3 regions of the Bacillus sp. PK3-037 genome follow, and region 3 is predicted to be linked to each of the others. Evidence: riboswitches for the same ligand, from Rfam matches in the RefSeq annotation. Region 3 holds a riboswitch; each other region holds the start of a gene.
The links. A riboswitch is a leader RNA that binds a small molecule or an ion and turns the genes downstream of it on or off. The one in region 3 is predicted to bind S-adenosylmethionine.
Positions count from the first base shown of each region.

Region 1: it holds a riboswitch for S-adenosylmethionine, as region 3 does, so the genes downstream of both, metN (methionine ABC transporter ATP-binding protein MetN) here and metI (cystathionine gamma-synthase/O-acetylhomoserine thiolyase) in region 3, are expected to answer to the same signal.
Region 2: it holds a riboswitch for S-adenosylmethionine, as region 3 does, so the genes downstream of both, metK (methionine adenosyltransferase) here and metI (cystathionine gamma-synthase/O-acetylhomoserine thiolyase) in region 3, are expected to answer to the same signal.

Region 1 covers NZ_CP096408.1:922,443-927,202, forward strand. The annotation lists gene M1D69_RS04730 (arsenate reductase family protein) at 38-394, shown strand; gene gcvH (glycine cleavage system protein GcvH) at 461-844, shown strand; gene M1D69_RS04740 (YusG family protein) at 900-1,136, shown strand; gene M1D69_RS04745 (toprim domain-containing protein) at 1,214-1,567, shown strand; gene M1D69_RS04750 (thioredoxin family protein) at 1,579-1,899, shown strand; gene M1D69_RS04755 (SCP2 sterol-binding domain-containing protein) at 2,007-2,351, shown strand; SAM riboswitch class I at 2,466-2,572, shown strand; gene metN (methionine ABC transporter ATP-binding protein MetN) at 2,680-3,705, shown strand; gene metP (methionine ABC transporter permease MetP) at 3,698-4,366, shown strand; gene metQ (methionine ABC transporter substrate-binding lipoprotein MetQ) at 4,380-4,760, shown strand, end outside.
Region 2 covers NZ_CP096408.1:1,150,090-1,154,849, forward strand. The annotation lists gene pckA (phosphoenolpyruvate carboxykinase (ATP)) at 33-1,616, opposite strand; SAM riboswitch class I at 1,815-1,954, shown strand; gene metK (methionine adenosyltransferase) at 2,123-3,325, shown strand; gene asnB (asparagine synthase (glutamine-hydrolyzing)) at 3,475-4,760, shown strand, end outside.
Region 3 covers NZ_CP096408.1:2,862,135-2,866,894, forward strand. The annotation lists gene M1D69_RS14725 (GNAT family N-acetyltransferase) at 1-493, shown strand, start outside; gene metC (cystathionine beta-lyase) at 525-1,697, opposite strand; gene metI (cystathionine gamma-synthase/O-acetylhomoserine thiolyase) at 1,690-2,811, opposite strand; SAM riboswitch class I at 2,879-3,000, opposite strand; gene M1D69_RS14740 (esterase family protein) at 3,167-3,889, shown strand; gene M1D69_RS14745 (YjcG family protein) at 3,918-4,433, shown strand; gene M1D69_RS14750 (GNAT family N-acetyltransferase) at 4,438-4,760, shown strand, end outside.

The DNA.
Region 1 (4,760 bases), 1.9 Mb from region 3:
TAAAATAACCTCGATTATTTTATTGAGGGGGAAGAAGATGTCGTTAACTTTTTACTGGTACCCTAAATGCGGAACGTGCCGCAAAGCGAAAAAATGGCTTGAAGAGCATGGAAAAGAAATCAACGAAATACATATTGCAGAACAGCCTCCAAGCAAAGAGGAGCTAAAATCGCTTTACGAAAAAAGCGGGCTGGATTTAAAGAAATTCTTCAACACAAGCGGCATGAAATACCGTGAACTGAATCTCAAGGAAAAACTGTACCACATGTCAGAAGACGAACAGCTTGAACTGCTGGCTTCAGACGGAATGCTGATCAAGCGCCCGCTCACAACAGACGGCGAAAAAGTAACAGTCGGCTTTAAAGAAGACCAATTTGAAGAAAACTGGTCATGATGTAAATTTTTTTCGAAAAGTGTGGTATCTTCTTATTGTAGTGCTGTAAAAAATGGAGGGATTCAATTGAGCATACCTAAAGATTTGCGTTACTCAGAAGAACACGAGTGGGTAAAAGTTGAAGGAGAAAAAGCCAAAATCGGCATTACCCATTTTGCCCAATCCGAGCTCGGAGATATCGTGTTTGTTGAGCTTCCTGAAGTCGGCGCTGAAATTAAAGCGGACGAGCCTTTCGGAAGTGTAGAATCCGTAAAAACGGTATCTGAGCTTTACGCACCGATTAACGGAACTGTAGTGGAAGTAAACGAAGATCTTGATGACAGCCCGGAGTTCGTCAACGAATCTCCGTATGAAAAAGCATGGATGATCGTCGTTGAACCGTCTGACGCGTCTGAAATTGAAAAACTAATGACAGCAGAGCAATACGAAGAGATGACACAGCAAGACTAAAACCGGATAGCTGAGCAGGCAATTGGATACGCTAACGCTATGGGAGGTGTCCAATATGGCTTTCAGCAAACAAAAGCTCGATGTCACCAATGATGTGACAGGCCGCTTTCAAAATGGCCGGCTCTCGTTATATCATGAAGATGAGATGATCGGCCAAATGACAGGCATGAATGAATATGAGCTTAAGTCCGGTTTTACCTATGAAAATGAAAAGTTTTATAAGACAGCCGACGTGGTTTCAGGAGACGATCAGAAATATGTGGATTGTGACTACGAAAGCGGCTGGTGTTAATGTTGGCGGTGAATTTCACTGCCTTCTTTTACAATCTGAACGTTTCAAATTTGACGCGGCAGGTGAAGCAGATGAACATGGACGAGCTGGAAAAAGTCTTGATTGTTGAAGGGAAATCAGATAAAGAAAAGATTGAAAGCGTCCTGAATGAGCCAGTGCGCATTATCTGCACAAACGGAACAATCAGCCAGCTGAGGCTGGAGGAATTGGCTGACGAGCTTTACGAGAAGGACATCTATATTTTGGTTGATGCCGATGAATCGGGCGAGAAATTGAGAAAACAGCTGAAAAGGGAATTTAATGAAGCCTTCCATTTACATATCGACAGAGCCTATAAGGAAGTGGCGGCGGCGCCCAGACACCATATAGCATCTGTATTGCTGAGCGCAAATCTGAATGTCCATACGATTTTTCTTGAAAGAAAGACCTGAGGTGTTATAGCATGAAAGAACTCCAAGAACAAGAACTTGATCACATTACTGATGATGTGTATCTCCTATATTTATATACTCCGTTTTGCGGGACCTGCCAGCTGGCAAGCAAAATGCTGACAGTCGTCGGAGAAATGCTTCCGTCTGTCGCCTTCTATAAAAATAATCTCAACTATTCACCGGCGTTTGCTAAAGCATATCAAATTGAAAGCGTCCCTTGTTTTCTGCTGTTTAAGGGCGGGAAAGTAATTGAAAGAGGGTATGCGTTTCATTCCGTTTCTTACTTATATGAGCTGATCAAACAAAAATCATCTTCTGCATCTCATTTATGACATTTTTCTCGGCGCATTCCAATGAAATTGTCGTTCGTTTTATAAAGGGGTTCTTGCGCTGAAGAGAGAAATGTGTATGTATGACCAACAAATAGGAGGTTGTACAAATGGAGAAAGCGGAAGTTTTAGAAGATGATTACCAGCATCTGTTTTTAAAACCCCTTTTGAACACTTCAACATTGCTCATTACCTTCCAAGGAGAAACAGAAGCCTTAACCGTCTCAATAAACGAACAAGGGGAAATGAAAAAGATTTCTCCGCCCCACACGTCCAACCTGACCTTTTATGGAAACCAAACAGAAATCATTGATCTTTTGCATGGAGACATTTCCCTTCAGCACCTGATCCAGAGCGGAAGCCTAAAGGTAAAGGGTTCATTCAGAGCGCTGTTAAAGCTGGAAGCCATTCTGTGGCTGACGAATGGCTTTTTTCAGAGGATTCTAAAGAATTGAAAAATAGTAAATTATTATAATAGTAAAAGTTGACATCATTTATTTTATTGACATTTTATCATTCGCCATGCTATTCTACATGAAGAATTTCCGGACGAAAAAGACTATATATTTCTCTTATCAAGAGAGGTGGAGGGAAGTGCCCTATGAAGCCCGGCAACCATCAACACTGTTGAAATGGTGCCAATTCACACGAAGCGTTCAGCTTTGAAAGATGAGAGAAAGGCGAGTTTAATATAAGCCTTTCTGCTCAAGTGTGCAGAAAGGCTTTTCTTTTGCAGAAAAAACCGGAAGATTTCTTAGAATAGTGTTAAGGCAGGTGATCGCTTTGATCAATCTTCAGGATGTTTCAAAAGTGTATAAGTCGAAACATGGAGATGTCAATGCTGTCCAAAATGTCTCGCTTTCCATTAAAAAAGGTGAGATTTTTGGAATTATAGGATATAGCGGAGCTGGTAAAAGTTCCTTAATCCGTCTGCTGAACGGACTTGAGAAACCAAGCTCAGGAATCGTGGAAGTGGCGGGAACAAAGATTAATGAAGTAAACGGACGAAATTTAAGAAAAGCACGCCATGAAATCAGTATGATTTTCCAGCATTTCAATTTGCTCTGGTCGCGAACTGTCAGAGATAACATCATGTTTCCTTTAGAAATTGCCGGGGTGAAAAAAAGCGAGCGGATCAAGCGTGCCAATGAACTGATTAAACTGGTAGGTTTAGAAGGAAAAGAAAAATCTTACCCGTCCCAGCTGAGCGGCGGACAAAAGCAGCGGGTCGGAATCGCCAGAGCGCTCGCAAACAATCCGAAGGTTCTCCTTTGTGATGAAGCGACATCAGCTTTAGATCCGCAAACAACTGATTCAATCTTGGATCTTTTGTCCGATATTAATGAAAGACTCGGTTTGACGATTGTGCTGATCACACACGAAATGCATGTCATCCGCAAAATCTGTAACAGAGTCGCTGTCATGGAAAACGGAAAGGTTGTGGAAGAAGGAGAAGTTCTCGATGTCTTCAAAAATCCGAAGGAAGACATGACAAAACGATTTGTTCAGCAGGTGACAGAGCCGGAAGAAACGAAAGAAACGCTACAGCACCTTCTTGATGAAACAGCATCAGGAAAAATGGTTCAGCTCACATTTGTCGGTGATTCTGCTGAACAGCCTCTGATTACAGAGATGATCAGAAACTTCAATGTCAGCGTCAATATTCTGCAAGGGAAAATCTCTCAGACGAAGGATGGAGCTTACGGTTCACTGTTCATCCATATTGACGGTGACGAGGAAGAAGTGCAAAACGTGATCCGGTTTATTAATGACAAACAGGTGAAAGCAGAGGTGATCACGAATGTTTGAAAAATACTTCCCGAACGTTGATGTAACTGAATTATGGAATGCGACATACGAAACGCTTTATATGACGCTGATCTCTTTGGTTTTTGCCTTTGTCATCGGGGTGATCCTCGGTCTGCTGCTCTTTCTCACGAGCAAAGGGAGCCTCTGGCAGAACAAAGCGGTCAACACTGTGATTGCGGCCATTGTCAATGTATTCAGGTCTATTCCGTTCCTCATTTTAATTATTTTATTACTAGGTTTTACGAAGTTTTTAGTCGGCACCATCTTAGGGCCGAACGCGGCACTGCCGGCGTTAGTCATCGGCTCAGCCCCGTTTTACGCGCGGCTTGCTGAAATTGCGCTTCGCGAGGTGGATAAAGGCGTCATCGAAGCTGCGAAATCAATGGGAGCCAAAACATCAACGATTATTTTCAAAGTGCTGCTTCCGGAATCCATGCCGGCCCTTATTTCTGGGATCACGGTTACGGCCATCGCTTTGATCGGCTCAACGGCAATTGCCGGCGCCATCGGTTCAGGAGGCCTTGGAAACCTTGCGTACGTAGAAGGCTATCAGTCTAATAATACTGATGTTACCTTCGTTGCTACTGTGTTTATTTTAATCATCGTATTTATTATTCAAATCATCGGTGATGTCATAACAAATATAATAGACAAACGATAAGGGAGGATTTACATTGAAAAAGCTATTTTTGGGTGCATTACTGCTTGTATTTGCAGGAGTTATGGCTGCCTGCGGTTCTAATAACGCTGAATCCGGCAAGAAAGAAATTGTTGTTGCAGCTACAAAAACACCGCATGCAGAAATTTTAAAAGAAGCTGAACCATTGTTAAAAGAAAAAGGCTACACACTGAAAGTGAAAGTGCTTAGTGATTACAAAATGTACAACAAAGCCTTGGCTGATAAAGAAGTGGATGCGAACTTCTTCCAGCACATTCCTTACCTTGAGCAAGAAATGAAAGAAAACAAAGATTATAAACTTGCGAATGCCGGTGCGATTCACTTAGAGCCATTCGGTATTTATTCTAAAAAATACAAATCATTAAAAGATCTTCCC
Region 2 (4,760 bases), 1.7 Mb from region 3:
CAAGAGCTTAATTGCTCTTGGCTTTTGCTTTTTTATACGAGAGGCCCGCCCGCTTGCGCGATGGCATCTGTATTTGTGAACTTTCTGAAGTTTTCTTTGAATTCGTTTGCCAGATACACAGCCTTTTCTCTGTATTCCTCTTTGTTATTCCACGTGTTTTCCGGCTGAAGGATATGATCGGGAACGCCCGGAACATGAACCGGGATGTGCAGACCGAAAATATCGTCAGTGGTCATTTGCACATTTTCTAATTTGCCTTCAATCGCTGCTTTTACCATCGCCCGTGTGTATGAAAGCTTCATGCGTTCGCCTGTGCCGTAGCCGCCGCCGGTCCAGCCTGTGTTGACCAAGTAAACGTCTGCGCCGTGTTCGTCAATTTTCTTGCCGAGCATTTCCGCATATACATGAGCCGGGAGCGGAAGGAACGGTGAACCGAAGCATGTGGAGAATGTCGTCTCAGGAGACGTGACGCCGCGTTCGGTTCCGGCTAGTTTACTCGTATAACCGCTTAAGAAGTGGTACATCGCCTGCTCCTTCGTCAGCTTGCTGATTGGCGGCAGAACGCCGAATGCATCAGCCGTCAGAAATACAATCGCTGACGGGTGGCCCGCAATGCTCGGAGAGACAATGTTGTCAATCATATGAATCGGGTAAGCGGCACGTGTGTTTTCTGTATAGAAGGAATCATCGTAATTGGCTTCACGCGTATCTTCATCTACAACAACATTTTCGAGAACGGATCCAAACCGAATCGCTTTAAAAATCTGCGGTTCCTTTTCTTCGCTTAAATGAATGCACTTGGCATAGCATCCGCCTTCGATATTGAAGACACCGGTATCCGACCAGCCGTGTTCATCATCACCGATCAGTTTCCGGTCAGCATCCGCCGAAAGGGTGGTCTTTCCTGTTCCCGACAGGCCGAAGAAAAGCGCGACATCGCCTTTTTCACCGACATTAGCGGAGCAATGCATGGATAAAATATCTCGCTCAGGCAGCAGGAAATTCATGATGGAGAAAATCGATTTTTTCATTTCTCCGGCATACTCCGTTCCGCCGATTAAAATCGTACGCTTTTCGAAAGAAACAATAATAAAGGTTTCTGAATGTGTGCCGTCTGTTTTTGGGTCCGCTTTAAAATGTGGAGCGGAAAGAATGGTAAACGGCTGTTCGACTGTTTTTTTATCATTGTCTTCAGGACGGATAAACAGCTGTCTGGCAAATAAATTGTGCCATGCAAACTCATTAACGACGGTGATCGGCAGTCTGTATTTTTCATCGGCACCGGCAAATCCTTCGAAAACAAACAGCTCATCTCGCTGTTTCAGATAGCTGACAACTTTCGTGTACAGCCGGTCAAACGCTTCCTCGGAAATAGGCTGATTCACCGGACCCCAATCAATCTTACTCTTTGTGCTTGCTTCTTCTACAATGAATTTATCCTTCGGCGAACGTCCCGTGTAAGCGCCTGTGGTCGCCCGGACGGCACCCGTCGATGTCAAAATGCCTTCGCTGCGGGAAAGTACTTTTTCTGTAAGCTGAGCTGCAGATAAATTATGCTGCACATTAGGACTTGTTAATAAGGCTTGCAAATCAGCGGTTAAATCAACTGAGTTCATAAGAAACCTTCCTTTATCATTTTATTTGTGTTTTGCTAATTGTGAATTAGTATAACATATATTTTCAAATAGTCTATACTATTTATCGTTTTTTGTGTGTGCATTTCCATTGTTTTCCCTCAATATAGGTGCCTATTTCTTCTGAATCATATTGACATTGCAAACCCTTTTACGATAAGATATTTCATTGAGCGGATACTCTTATCCCGAGCTGGCGGAGGGACAGGCCCTATGAAGCCCAGCAACCGGTTTCTCTATTATTCATTATGTTCAAATTGTGTGAGACAACCAAGGTGCTAACCTGATGCAAGGTTGAATGATTCCTTGAGCGATAAGAGTGAAAGGCACAAAGACCAAACCCTTTCCTCGAACGGAAAAGGTTTTTTTATTTCATAAATATGCCAATTAACATCTCTAATATAAACGTAACATTGTATAAGAGGGAGCGAGTTCCGTATCATATATATAAGGTCTTTCGGGAGGCCTTGTGCAGGAGGAAGCAAATCATGAGTAAAAATCGTCGTTTATTTACATCAGAATCTGTTACGGAGGGGCATCCGGATAAAATCTGTGACCAGATTTCTGACAGCATTTTAGATGAAATTTTAAAGAAAGACCCTAACGCGCGTGTTGCTTGTGAAACATCTGTGACAACTGGTTTGGTTCTTGTCAGCGGAGAAATCACAACTTCTACGTATGTTGACATTCCAAAAACGGTTCGTGAAACGATTAAAGAAATCGGATACACACGTGCAAAATACGGATTTGATGCGGAAACTTGTGCGGTTTTAACATCAATTGACGAGCAGTCTGCTGATATCGCGATGGGTGTAGACCAAGCGCTTGAAGCCCGTGAAGGCACAATGAGCGACGAAGAAATTGAAGCAATCGGAGCGGGTGACCAAGGTTTAATGTTCGGTTATGCGTGCAACGAAACGAAAGAGCTTATGCCTCTTCCAATTTCACTTGCTCATAAATTAGCCCGCCGCTTGAGTGAAGTGCGTAAAGAAGATGTTCTTCCTTACCTTCGCCCTGACGGCAAAACACAGGTAACGGTTGAGTATGATGAAAATAACAAACCTGTCCGCATTGACGCGATTGTTATTTCAACTCAGCACCACCCTGAAATTACGCTTGAGCAAATTCAGCGCAACATTAAAGAACATGTCATCAATCCGGTTGTTCCTGAAGAATTAATTGATGAAGAAACAAAATACTTCATTAACCCTACAGGCCGTTTCGTCATCGGAGGACCTCAAGGGGATGCGGGGCTCACAGGACGTAAAATCATCGTTGATACGTACGGCGGCTACGCACGTCACGGCGGCGGCGCGTTCTCTGGTAAAGATGCGACGAAAGTAGACCGATCAGCTGCTTATGCTGCAAGATACGTTGCGAAAAACATCGTTGCGGCTGAGCTTGCAGATTCTTGCGAAGTGCAGCTTGCTTACGCGATCGGTGTTGCACAGCCTGTGTCTATCTCAATCAACACGTTCGGTTCCGGAAAAGCTTCGGAGGAAAAACTGATTGAAGTTGTGCGCAATAACTTTGATTTACGACCTGCCGGCATTATCAAAATGCTTGATTTACGCCGTCCGATCTACAAACAGACTGCCGCGTACGGCCACTTTGGACGCCACGATGTTGACCTTCCGTGGGAGCGTACAGACAAAGCGGAACAGCTGCGTAAAGAAGCGTTAGGAGAATAATTTTATAGCCGCTTACTGGTTAAGCGGCTTTCCCTTTTTTATCGATGTATCCATGTTTATTTTTTTACATAACTGTGAAACCAAACACTGTTCACAGCGTCTATAAATAGGGGTTCAATGATGACAATTTTAAATATGGAGGCAATACTATGTGTGGATTTGTCGGGGTTTTTAACAAGCATCCGTTAACTCAAACCGCTGATCAAGAAGAACTAATCAAACAAATGAACCAAATGATCGTTCACCGCGGTCCTGACAGTGATGGATATTACCATGATGAGCACGTCGGATTCGGATTCAGACGGCTCAGCATTATTGATGTGGAGAATGGCGGACAGCCTTTATCATATGAAGATGAAAAATATTGGATTATTTTTAACGGGGAAATCTATAACTATATCGAACTGAGAGAAGAGCTTGAAGCAAAGGGATATACTTTCAACACAGATTCTGACACAGAGGTTCTTCTTGCGACTTACCGTCACTATAAAGAAGAAGCGGCTTCCAAGCTGCGCGGCATGTTTGCCTTTCTGATTTGGAATAAAAACGATCATGTTCTTTATGGAGCAAGAGATCCATTCGGCATTAAGCCGTTGTATTACACAACGATCAATGATCAGGTTTATTTTGCCTCAGAGAGAAAAAGTTTAATGGCAGCCCAAAATGATATTGAAATAGATAAAGAAGCATTACAGCAGTATATGTCTTTCCAATTCGTTCCTGAGCCAAGTACGCTTGATATTGATGTGAAAAAAGTAGAGCCGGGGTCTCAGTTTACAATTCGCCCTGATGGTGATATCACATTCAAAACGTATTTCAAGGCGCGCTTCCAGCCTGTTCAGACGGAAGAAGATAAACTTGTCAAAGAAGTCAGAGACGCTATCTATGACTCTGTAAACGTTCATATGAGAAGTGATGTGCCTGTCGGTTCATTCCTATCAGGCGGAATCGATTCTTCTTTTATTGTATCCGTTGCGAAAGAATTTCATCCCAACCTGAAAACATTTTCTGTCGGATTTGAACAGCAGGGCTTCAGTGAAGTTGATGTAGCGAAAGAAACTGCCGCTGCACTGGGCATTGAAAATATCAGCAAAGTCATTTCACCTGAAGAATACATGAACGAGCTTCCTAAAATCGTATGGCACTTTGATGATCCGCTTGCAGACCCGGCTGCGATTCCGTTGTATTTCGTGGCGAAAGAAGCGAAAAAACACGTAACGGTTGCGTTATCTGGCGAAGGTGCGGACGAGCTGTTCGGCGGCTACAACATCTACCGTGAACCGCTTTCTCTTAAACCGTTTGAACGCATTCCGTCCGGCTTGAAAAAGATGCTTCTGCACGTAGCGGCCGTTATGCCTGAGGGAATGAGAGGAAAGAGCCTGCTTGAGCGCGGCTGCACTCCGCTTCCGGAGCGTTATATCGGCAACGCGAAGAT
Region 3 (4,760 bases):
AGAGAATCTTCGGCTGCAAAGCGAAAACCGGGCATTTTTTGAACAGTTCTCCATGATTCGCGCAGACGATTACTATACGATTGAAGGGCAGAGAAAAAGGATCGTACAATATCAGCAAAGGCTGGAGAATGATCAAGAGTATCACTTCGGCATCTTCACAAATAAAGACCATACATTAATCGGGACGGTTTCCCTTTTCCAAATCATCCGCGGAGCGCTGCAATGCGCGTTTATTGGATACTTTTTAGATAAAGCCCATAACGGAAAGGGCCTTATGACAGAGGCGGTCAGACTGATTGTTGGTTATGCGTTTCACGATTTGAAGCTGCATCGCATTGAAGCCGGTATCATGCCTCGCAATCTGGGGTCCATGCGCGTATTAGAAAAAGCGGGATTTCATAAAGAGGGCATTGCCCGAAAAAACGTGAAAATCAACGGAAAATGGGAGGATCATCAAGTACTGGCGATTCTGAATCCTGATGATGAAAAATAAAAAGAAGCCGGGATATCGCCCGGCTTCTTTTTTAACGCGCAGCTACAGGCGCAATTTCTTTCAGCGCTTGTTCGAAATCACGTTCTAAATCATCTGCATGTTCGACTCCCACACTAAGACGGAGCAGGCCGTCTGTGATGCCGCGTTTTTCACGCTCTTCCTTAGGCATTGCCGCGTGAGACATCGTTGCCGGATAGGACAAAATCGATTCCACGGCGCCAAGGCTGACAGCGAAGACCGGAAGTGAGACATTCTCGACTAATTTCTTAACGGCCTTTTTGCTTTCAAGCTCAAAAGAAAGCACAGCACCTGCTCCCGTTGACTGGCCTTTATGGATTTCAGCCCCCGGATGATCAGACAGCCCCGGATAGTACACGCGTTTCACCGCCGGATGCTTCTGGAAAAATTCCGCAAGCCGCTGCGCTGTTTGGCTCGCTTTTTCTAAACGGACCTGCAATGTCTTTAAGCCGCGCAACACGAGCCAGCAATCTTGCACGCCAAGGACGGCGCCGAACGAGTTTTGCAGCTTATACAGCTCCTTCCCTAGCTCTTCATCCTTAACAGCTGCCAGACCTGACAGCACATCGCTGTGTCCGCTCAGGAATTTTGTTGCGCTGTGAAGCACAATATCCACGCCGAGATCAAGCGGACGCTGCAGTGCCGGTGTCATGAATGTATTATCCAGAAAGGTCAGACAGCCGTGTTCTTTTGCAAGCTGGACAACCGCTTTAATATCAGTAATTCCAAGTGTCGGATTTGACGGTGTCTCCATATAAATGGCCTTTGTGTTTGGCTGGATATTCCGCGCCACTTCGTTGATATCCGTCATATCAACAAACGTGTGCTCAATGCCAAAACGGGTCAAAACCTCTGTCACCATGCGGAAGGTTCCGCCGTATACATCTTCTGGCACAAGAACGTGATCACCCTGTGAGAGAAGTAAAAATGCTGTTGAGATCGCAGCCATGCCTGAACTGAAAGCAAACCCTCTCGTTCCGCCTTCCAGTGCGGCAATTGTTTCTTCGAGAGCTGTTCTTGTCGGTGTGCCAGAGCGGCTGTAATCAAATGCGCCGAATTCTTCAAATGAAGATTGGTGAAAAGTCGAGGCGTGCTGGATCGGTACACTAACCGCACCTGTTGCGCCGTCTGTTTTAAATGGATTGTGCACGAGCTGGGTTTCCAGCGTCCAATTATGATTACTCAAATGAAACAGCTCCCTCTTTGACCTGACATAACGCCTGTTTTAGGTCCTCTTCTAAATCTTCCGCATGTTCAATTCCGACTGAAAAACGCAGAAGACGGTTGCAGACCCCGTTCGCGATGCGGATTTCTTCAGGAATATCCATGTGCGTCTGTGTGGCAGGGTATGTAATAAAACTCTCCACCCCGCCGAGGCTTTCAGCAAAACAAATGGTCTTCAGTGCTTTTAAAAATGGATTCACCCACTCTTCTTTTTGCAGACGGAAGGAGAGCATGCCTCCTTTTCCCGGGTAAAGCACATCCTTGATTTCTTCTTGCTTCTCTAAAAAGGCCGCAAGCTCTTGCGCGTTCGCCTGATGCTGGCGCATTCTGAGACTGAGCGTCTTCATTCCTCTCATCAAAAGCCATGAGTCAAACGGAGGCAGGACCGCGCCAATGGCGTTTTGATGCTGAAACATTTCTTCTCCAAGCTGTTCATCCTTTACAACAACAAGGCCTGCGAGCAAATCATTATGGCCGCCTAAATATTTGGTTGCGCTGTGAATGACAATGTCGGCTCCGAGCTCAAGCGGACGCTGCAAAACCGGTGTATAAAATGTATTATCAACAATCACCAGAAGACCATGCTCTTTTGAAATCCGGGCGATCTTTTCAATGTCCGCCTCCTGCATCAGCGGATTTGTCGGCGTTTCCACAAACACCGCTTTTGTATTCGGCGTAATCTTAGAGCGTAAACAGTCCTCATCGCTAAAATCATCATAATGAAAGGTCAATCCGTATTTTTTCCATTCATTTTCAAACAGACGGTACGTGCCGCCATACAAATCCGATGAAACGATCAGTTCATCTCCGCTTTTAAACAGCGCCATAATCGTTTGGATGGCTGCCATTCCCGAACTGAAGGCAAGCCCTCTCGCTCCGTTTTCTAAGCTGGCGATCGCGTCCTCGACAAGCTGGCGCGTCGGGTTTTTCGTCCGGACATAATCAAATCCTGTAGATTCCCCGATTCCTCTGTGGCGGTACGCTGTTGATAAATAAATAGGGGGACTTACTGTTCCCGTTACTTCGTCGCTTCGGTTCCCGATTTGGGCTAATTTCGTTTCAACGTGCTGTGACATATAGCTGACACCTTCCCTTTTCAAAATAAAAACCCCTTCTTCATAAGAAGAAGGGGTTTAACGCTTCTTCTTATCTTCCAAGCATAAAAAACGCTTGCTGGATTTAGCACCTTGGCGTTCTGCACATAGCAAAACAAGCCGGTTGCTGAGGTTTCTAAGGGCCAGTCCCTCCACCTCTCACGATAAGAAATATCGATTTCAATTTTCTGATTGTTTTATATTAGCGCAATTTGCAGTTTATTTCAACACTTTTTTCTTCGGGCACCGAACTGTTTAAAGAGAGAAATTTCTAATAATTCATGGTACAATAATTTCAAACGCAAGAAAGTCTAGTGATGTCCTGGAGGAATGTATTATGGCACCGAAAAACGGCACAGTTCAAGAAAAGAAGCTCTTTTCAAAGGAGCTTAACGAGGAAATGACAGTACTCGTTTATCTGCCGTCAAACTACTCCCCTCTTTATAAATATCATCTTATTATCGCGCAGGACGGCCACGATTATTTCAGGCTGGGGAGAATCGGCAGACAAGTGGAGGAATTGCTGTCCAAAAGAGAAATAGACCGATGCATTATTATCGGTGTTCCTTACAAGGATGTAAAAGAACGCAGAAAAACCTATCATCCGGAAGGTTCTAAGTTTTCGGCATATAAAAGATTTATTGCCCACGAGCTAGTTCCTTTTGCGGACCATGAATTTCCGACGTACCAAGTCGGCTACGGGCGGACACTGATCGGTGATTCTCTCGGAGCGACCGTTTCTCTTATGACAGCGCTTGATTATCCGAATATGTTTGGTAACATCATCATGCAGTCTCCCTATGTAGATCAACATGTATTAGAAGCCGTGAAACAGTCAGACGACATCAAACACCTCTCTCTTTATCACCAAATCGGAACAAAAGAAACAGACGTCCATACGACAGACGGCAATATTTTGGACTTCACAGAACCGAATCAGGAGCTGAAAAAGCTCTTGGAGGAAAAGCTTTCCGATTATTATTTTGAGCCGTTTGACGGAGACCACAAGTGGACATACTGGCAGCCGCTCATTACGCCGGCTCTGAAAAAAATGCTCTAACATACTATATTTTCAGGAGGGACATACTATGAAATACGGAATTGTTTTATTTCCATCAAAAAAACTGCAAGATCTCGCGAACTCTTACAGAAAGCGCTATGATCCGAGCTATTCCCTGATCCCGCCTCATTTGACGCTGAGATCTTCATTTGAATTTACGGAAGAGGAAGCCGGTGAATTGGTATCACAATTGAGAGAAACCGCTAAAGAATCTCATCCGATTGTTCTCAAAATGACCAAATACAGTTCTTTTGCGCCTGTCAATAATGTCATTTACATTAAAGCAGAACCGACGGAAGAATTAAAAACACTGAATGAAAAACTTTACACCGGTGTATTAGCCGGTAATCAGGAATACAATTTTGTTCCGCATGTGACGGTCGGCCAAAACCTTTCCGACGATGAGCATTCGGATGTTTTAGGGCAGTTAAAAATGCAGGAAGTATCACATGAAGAAATTGTTGACCGTTTTCATCTGCTATATCAATTGGAAAACGGTTCGTGGACGGTATATGAAACGTTCCTGTTAGGCGGAGGAGAATAAACGATTGGAAGCAGTTATCGCAAAAAATGAAGAACAAATGAAAGATGCATTCTATGTAAGAGAAGAAGTCTTTGTCAAAGAACAAAACGTGCCTGCTGAAGAAGAAATTGACGAACTTGAAAATGAGTCAGAGCATATCGTCGTGTATGACGGTGAAAATCCTGTCGGCGCCGGAAGATGGCGCATGAAGGACGGCTACGGCAAGTTAGAGCGAATTTGTGTATTGAAAAGCCACCGCGCAGCCGGTGTCGGCGGCATCATTATGAAAGCGCTGGAAAAAGCCGCGGCAGACGGCGGTGCTTCAGGGTTTATGTTAAATGCGCAAAC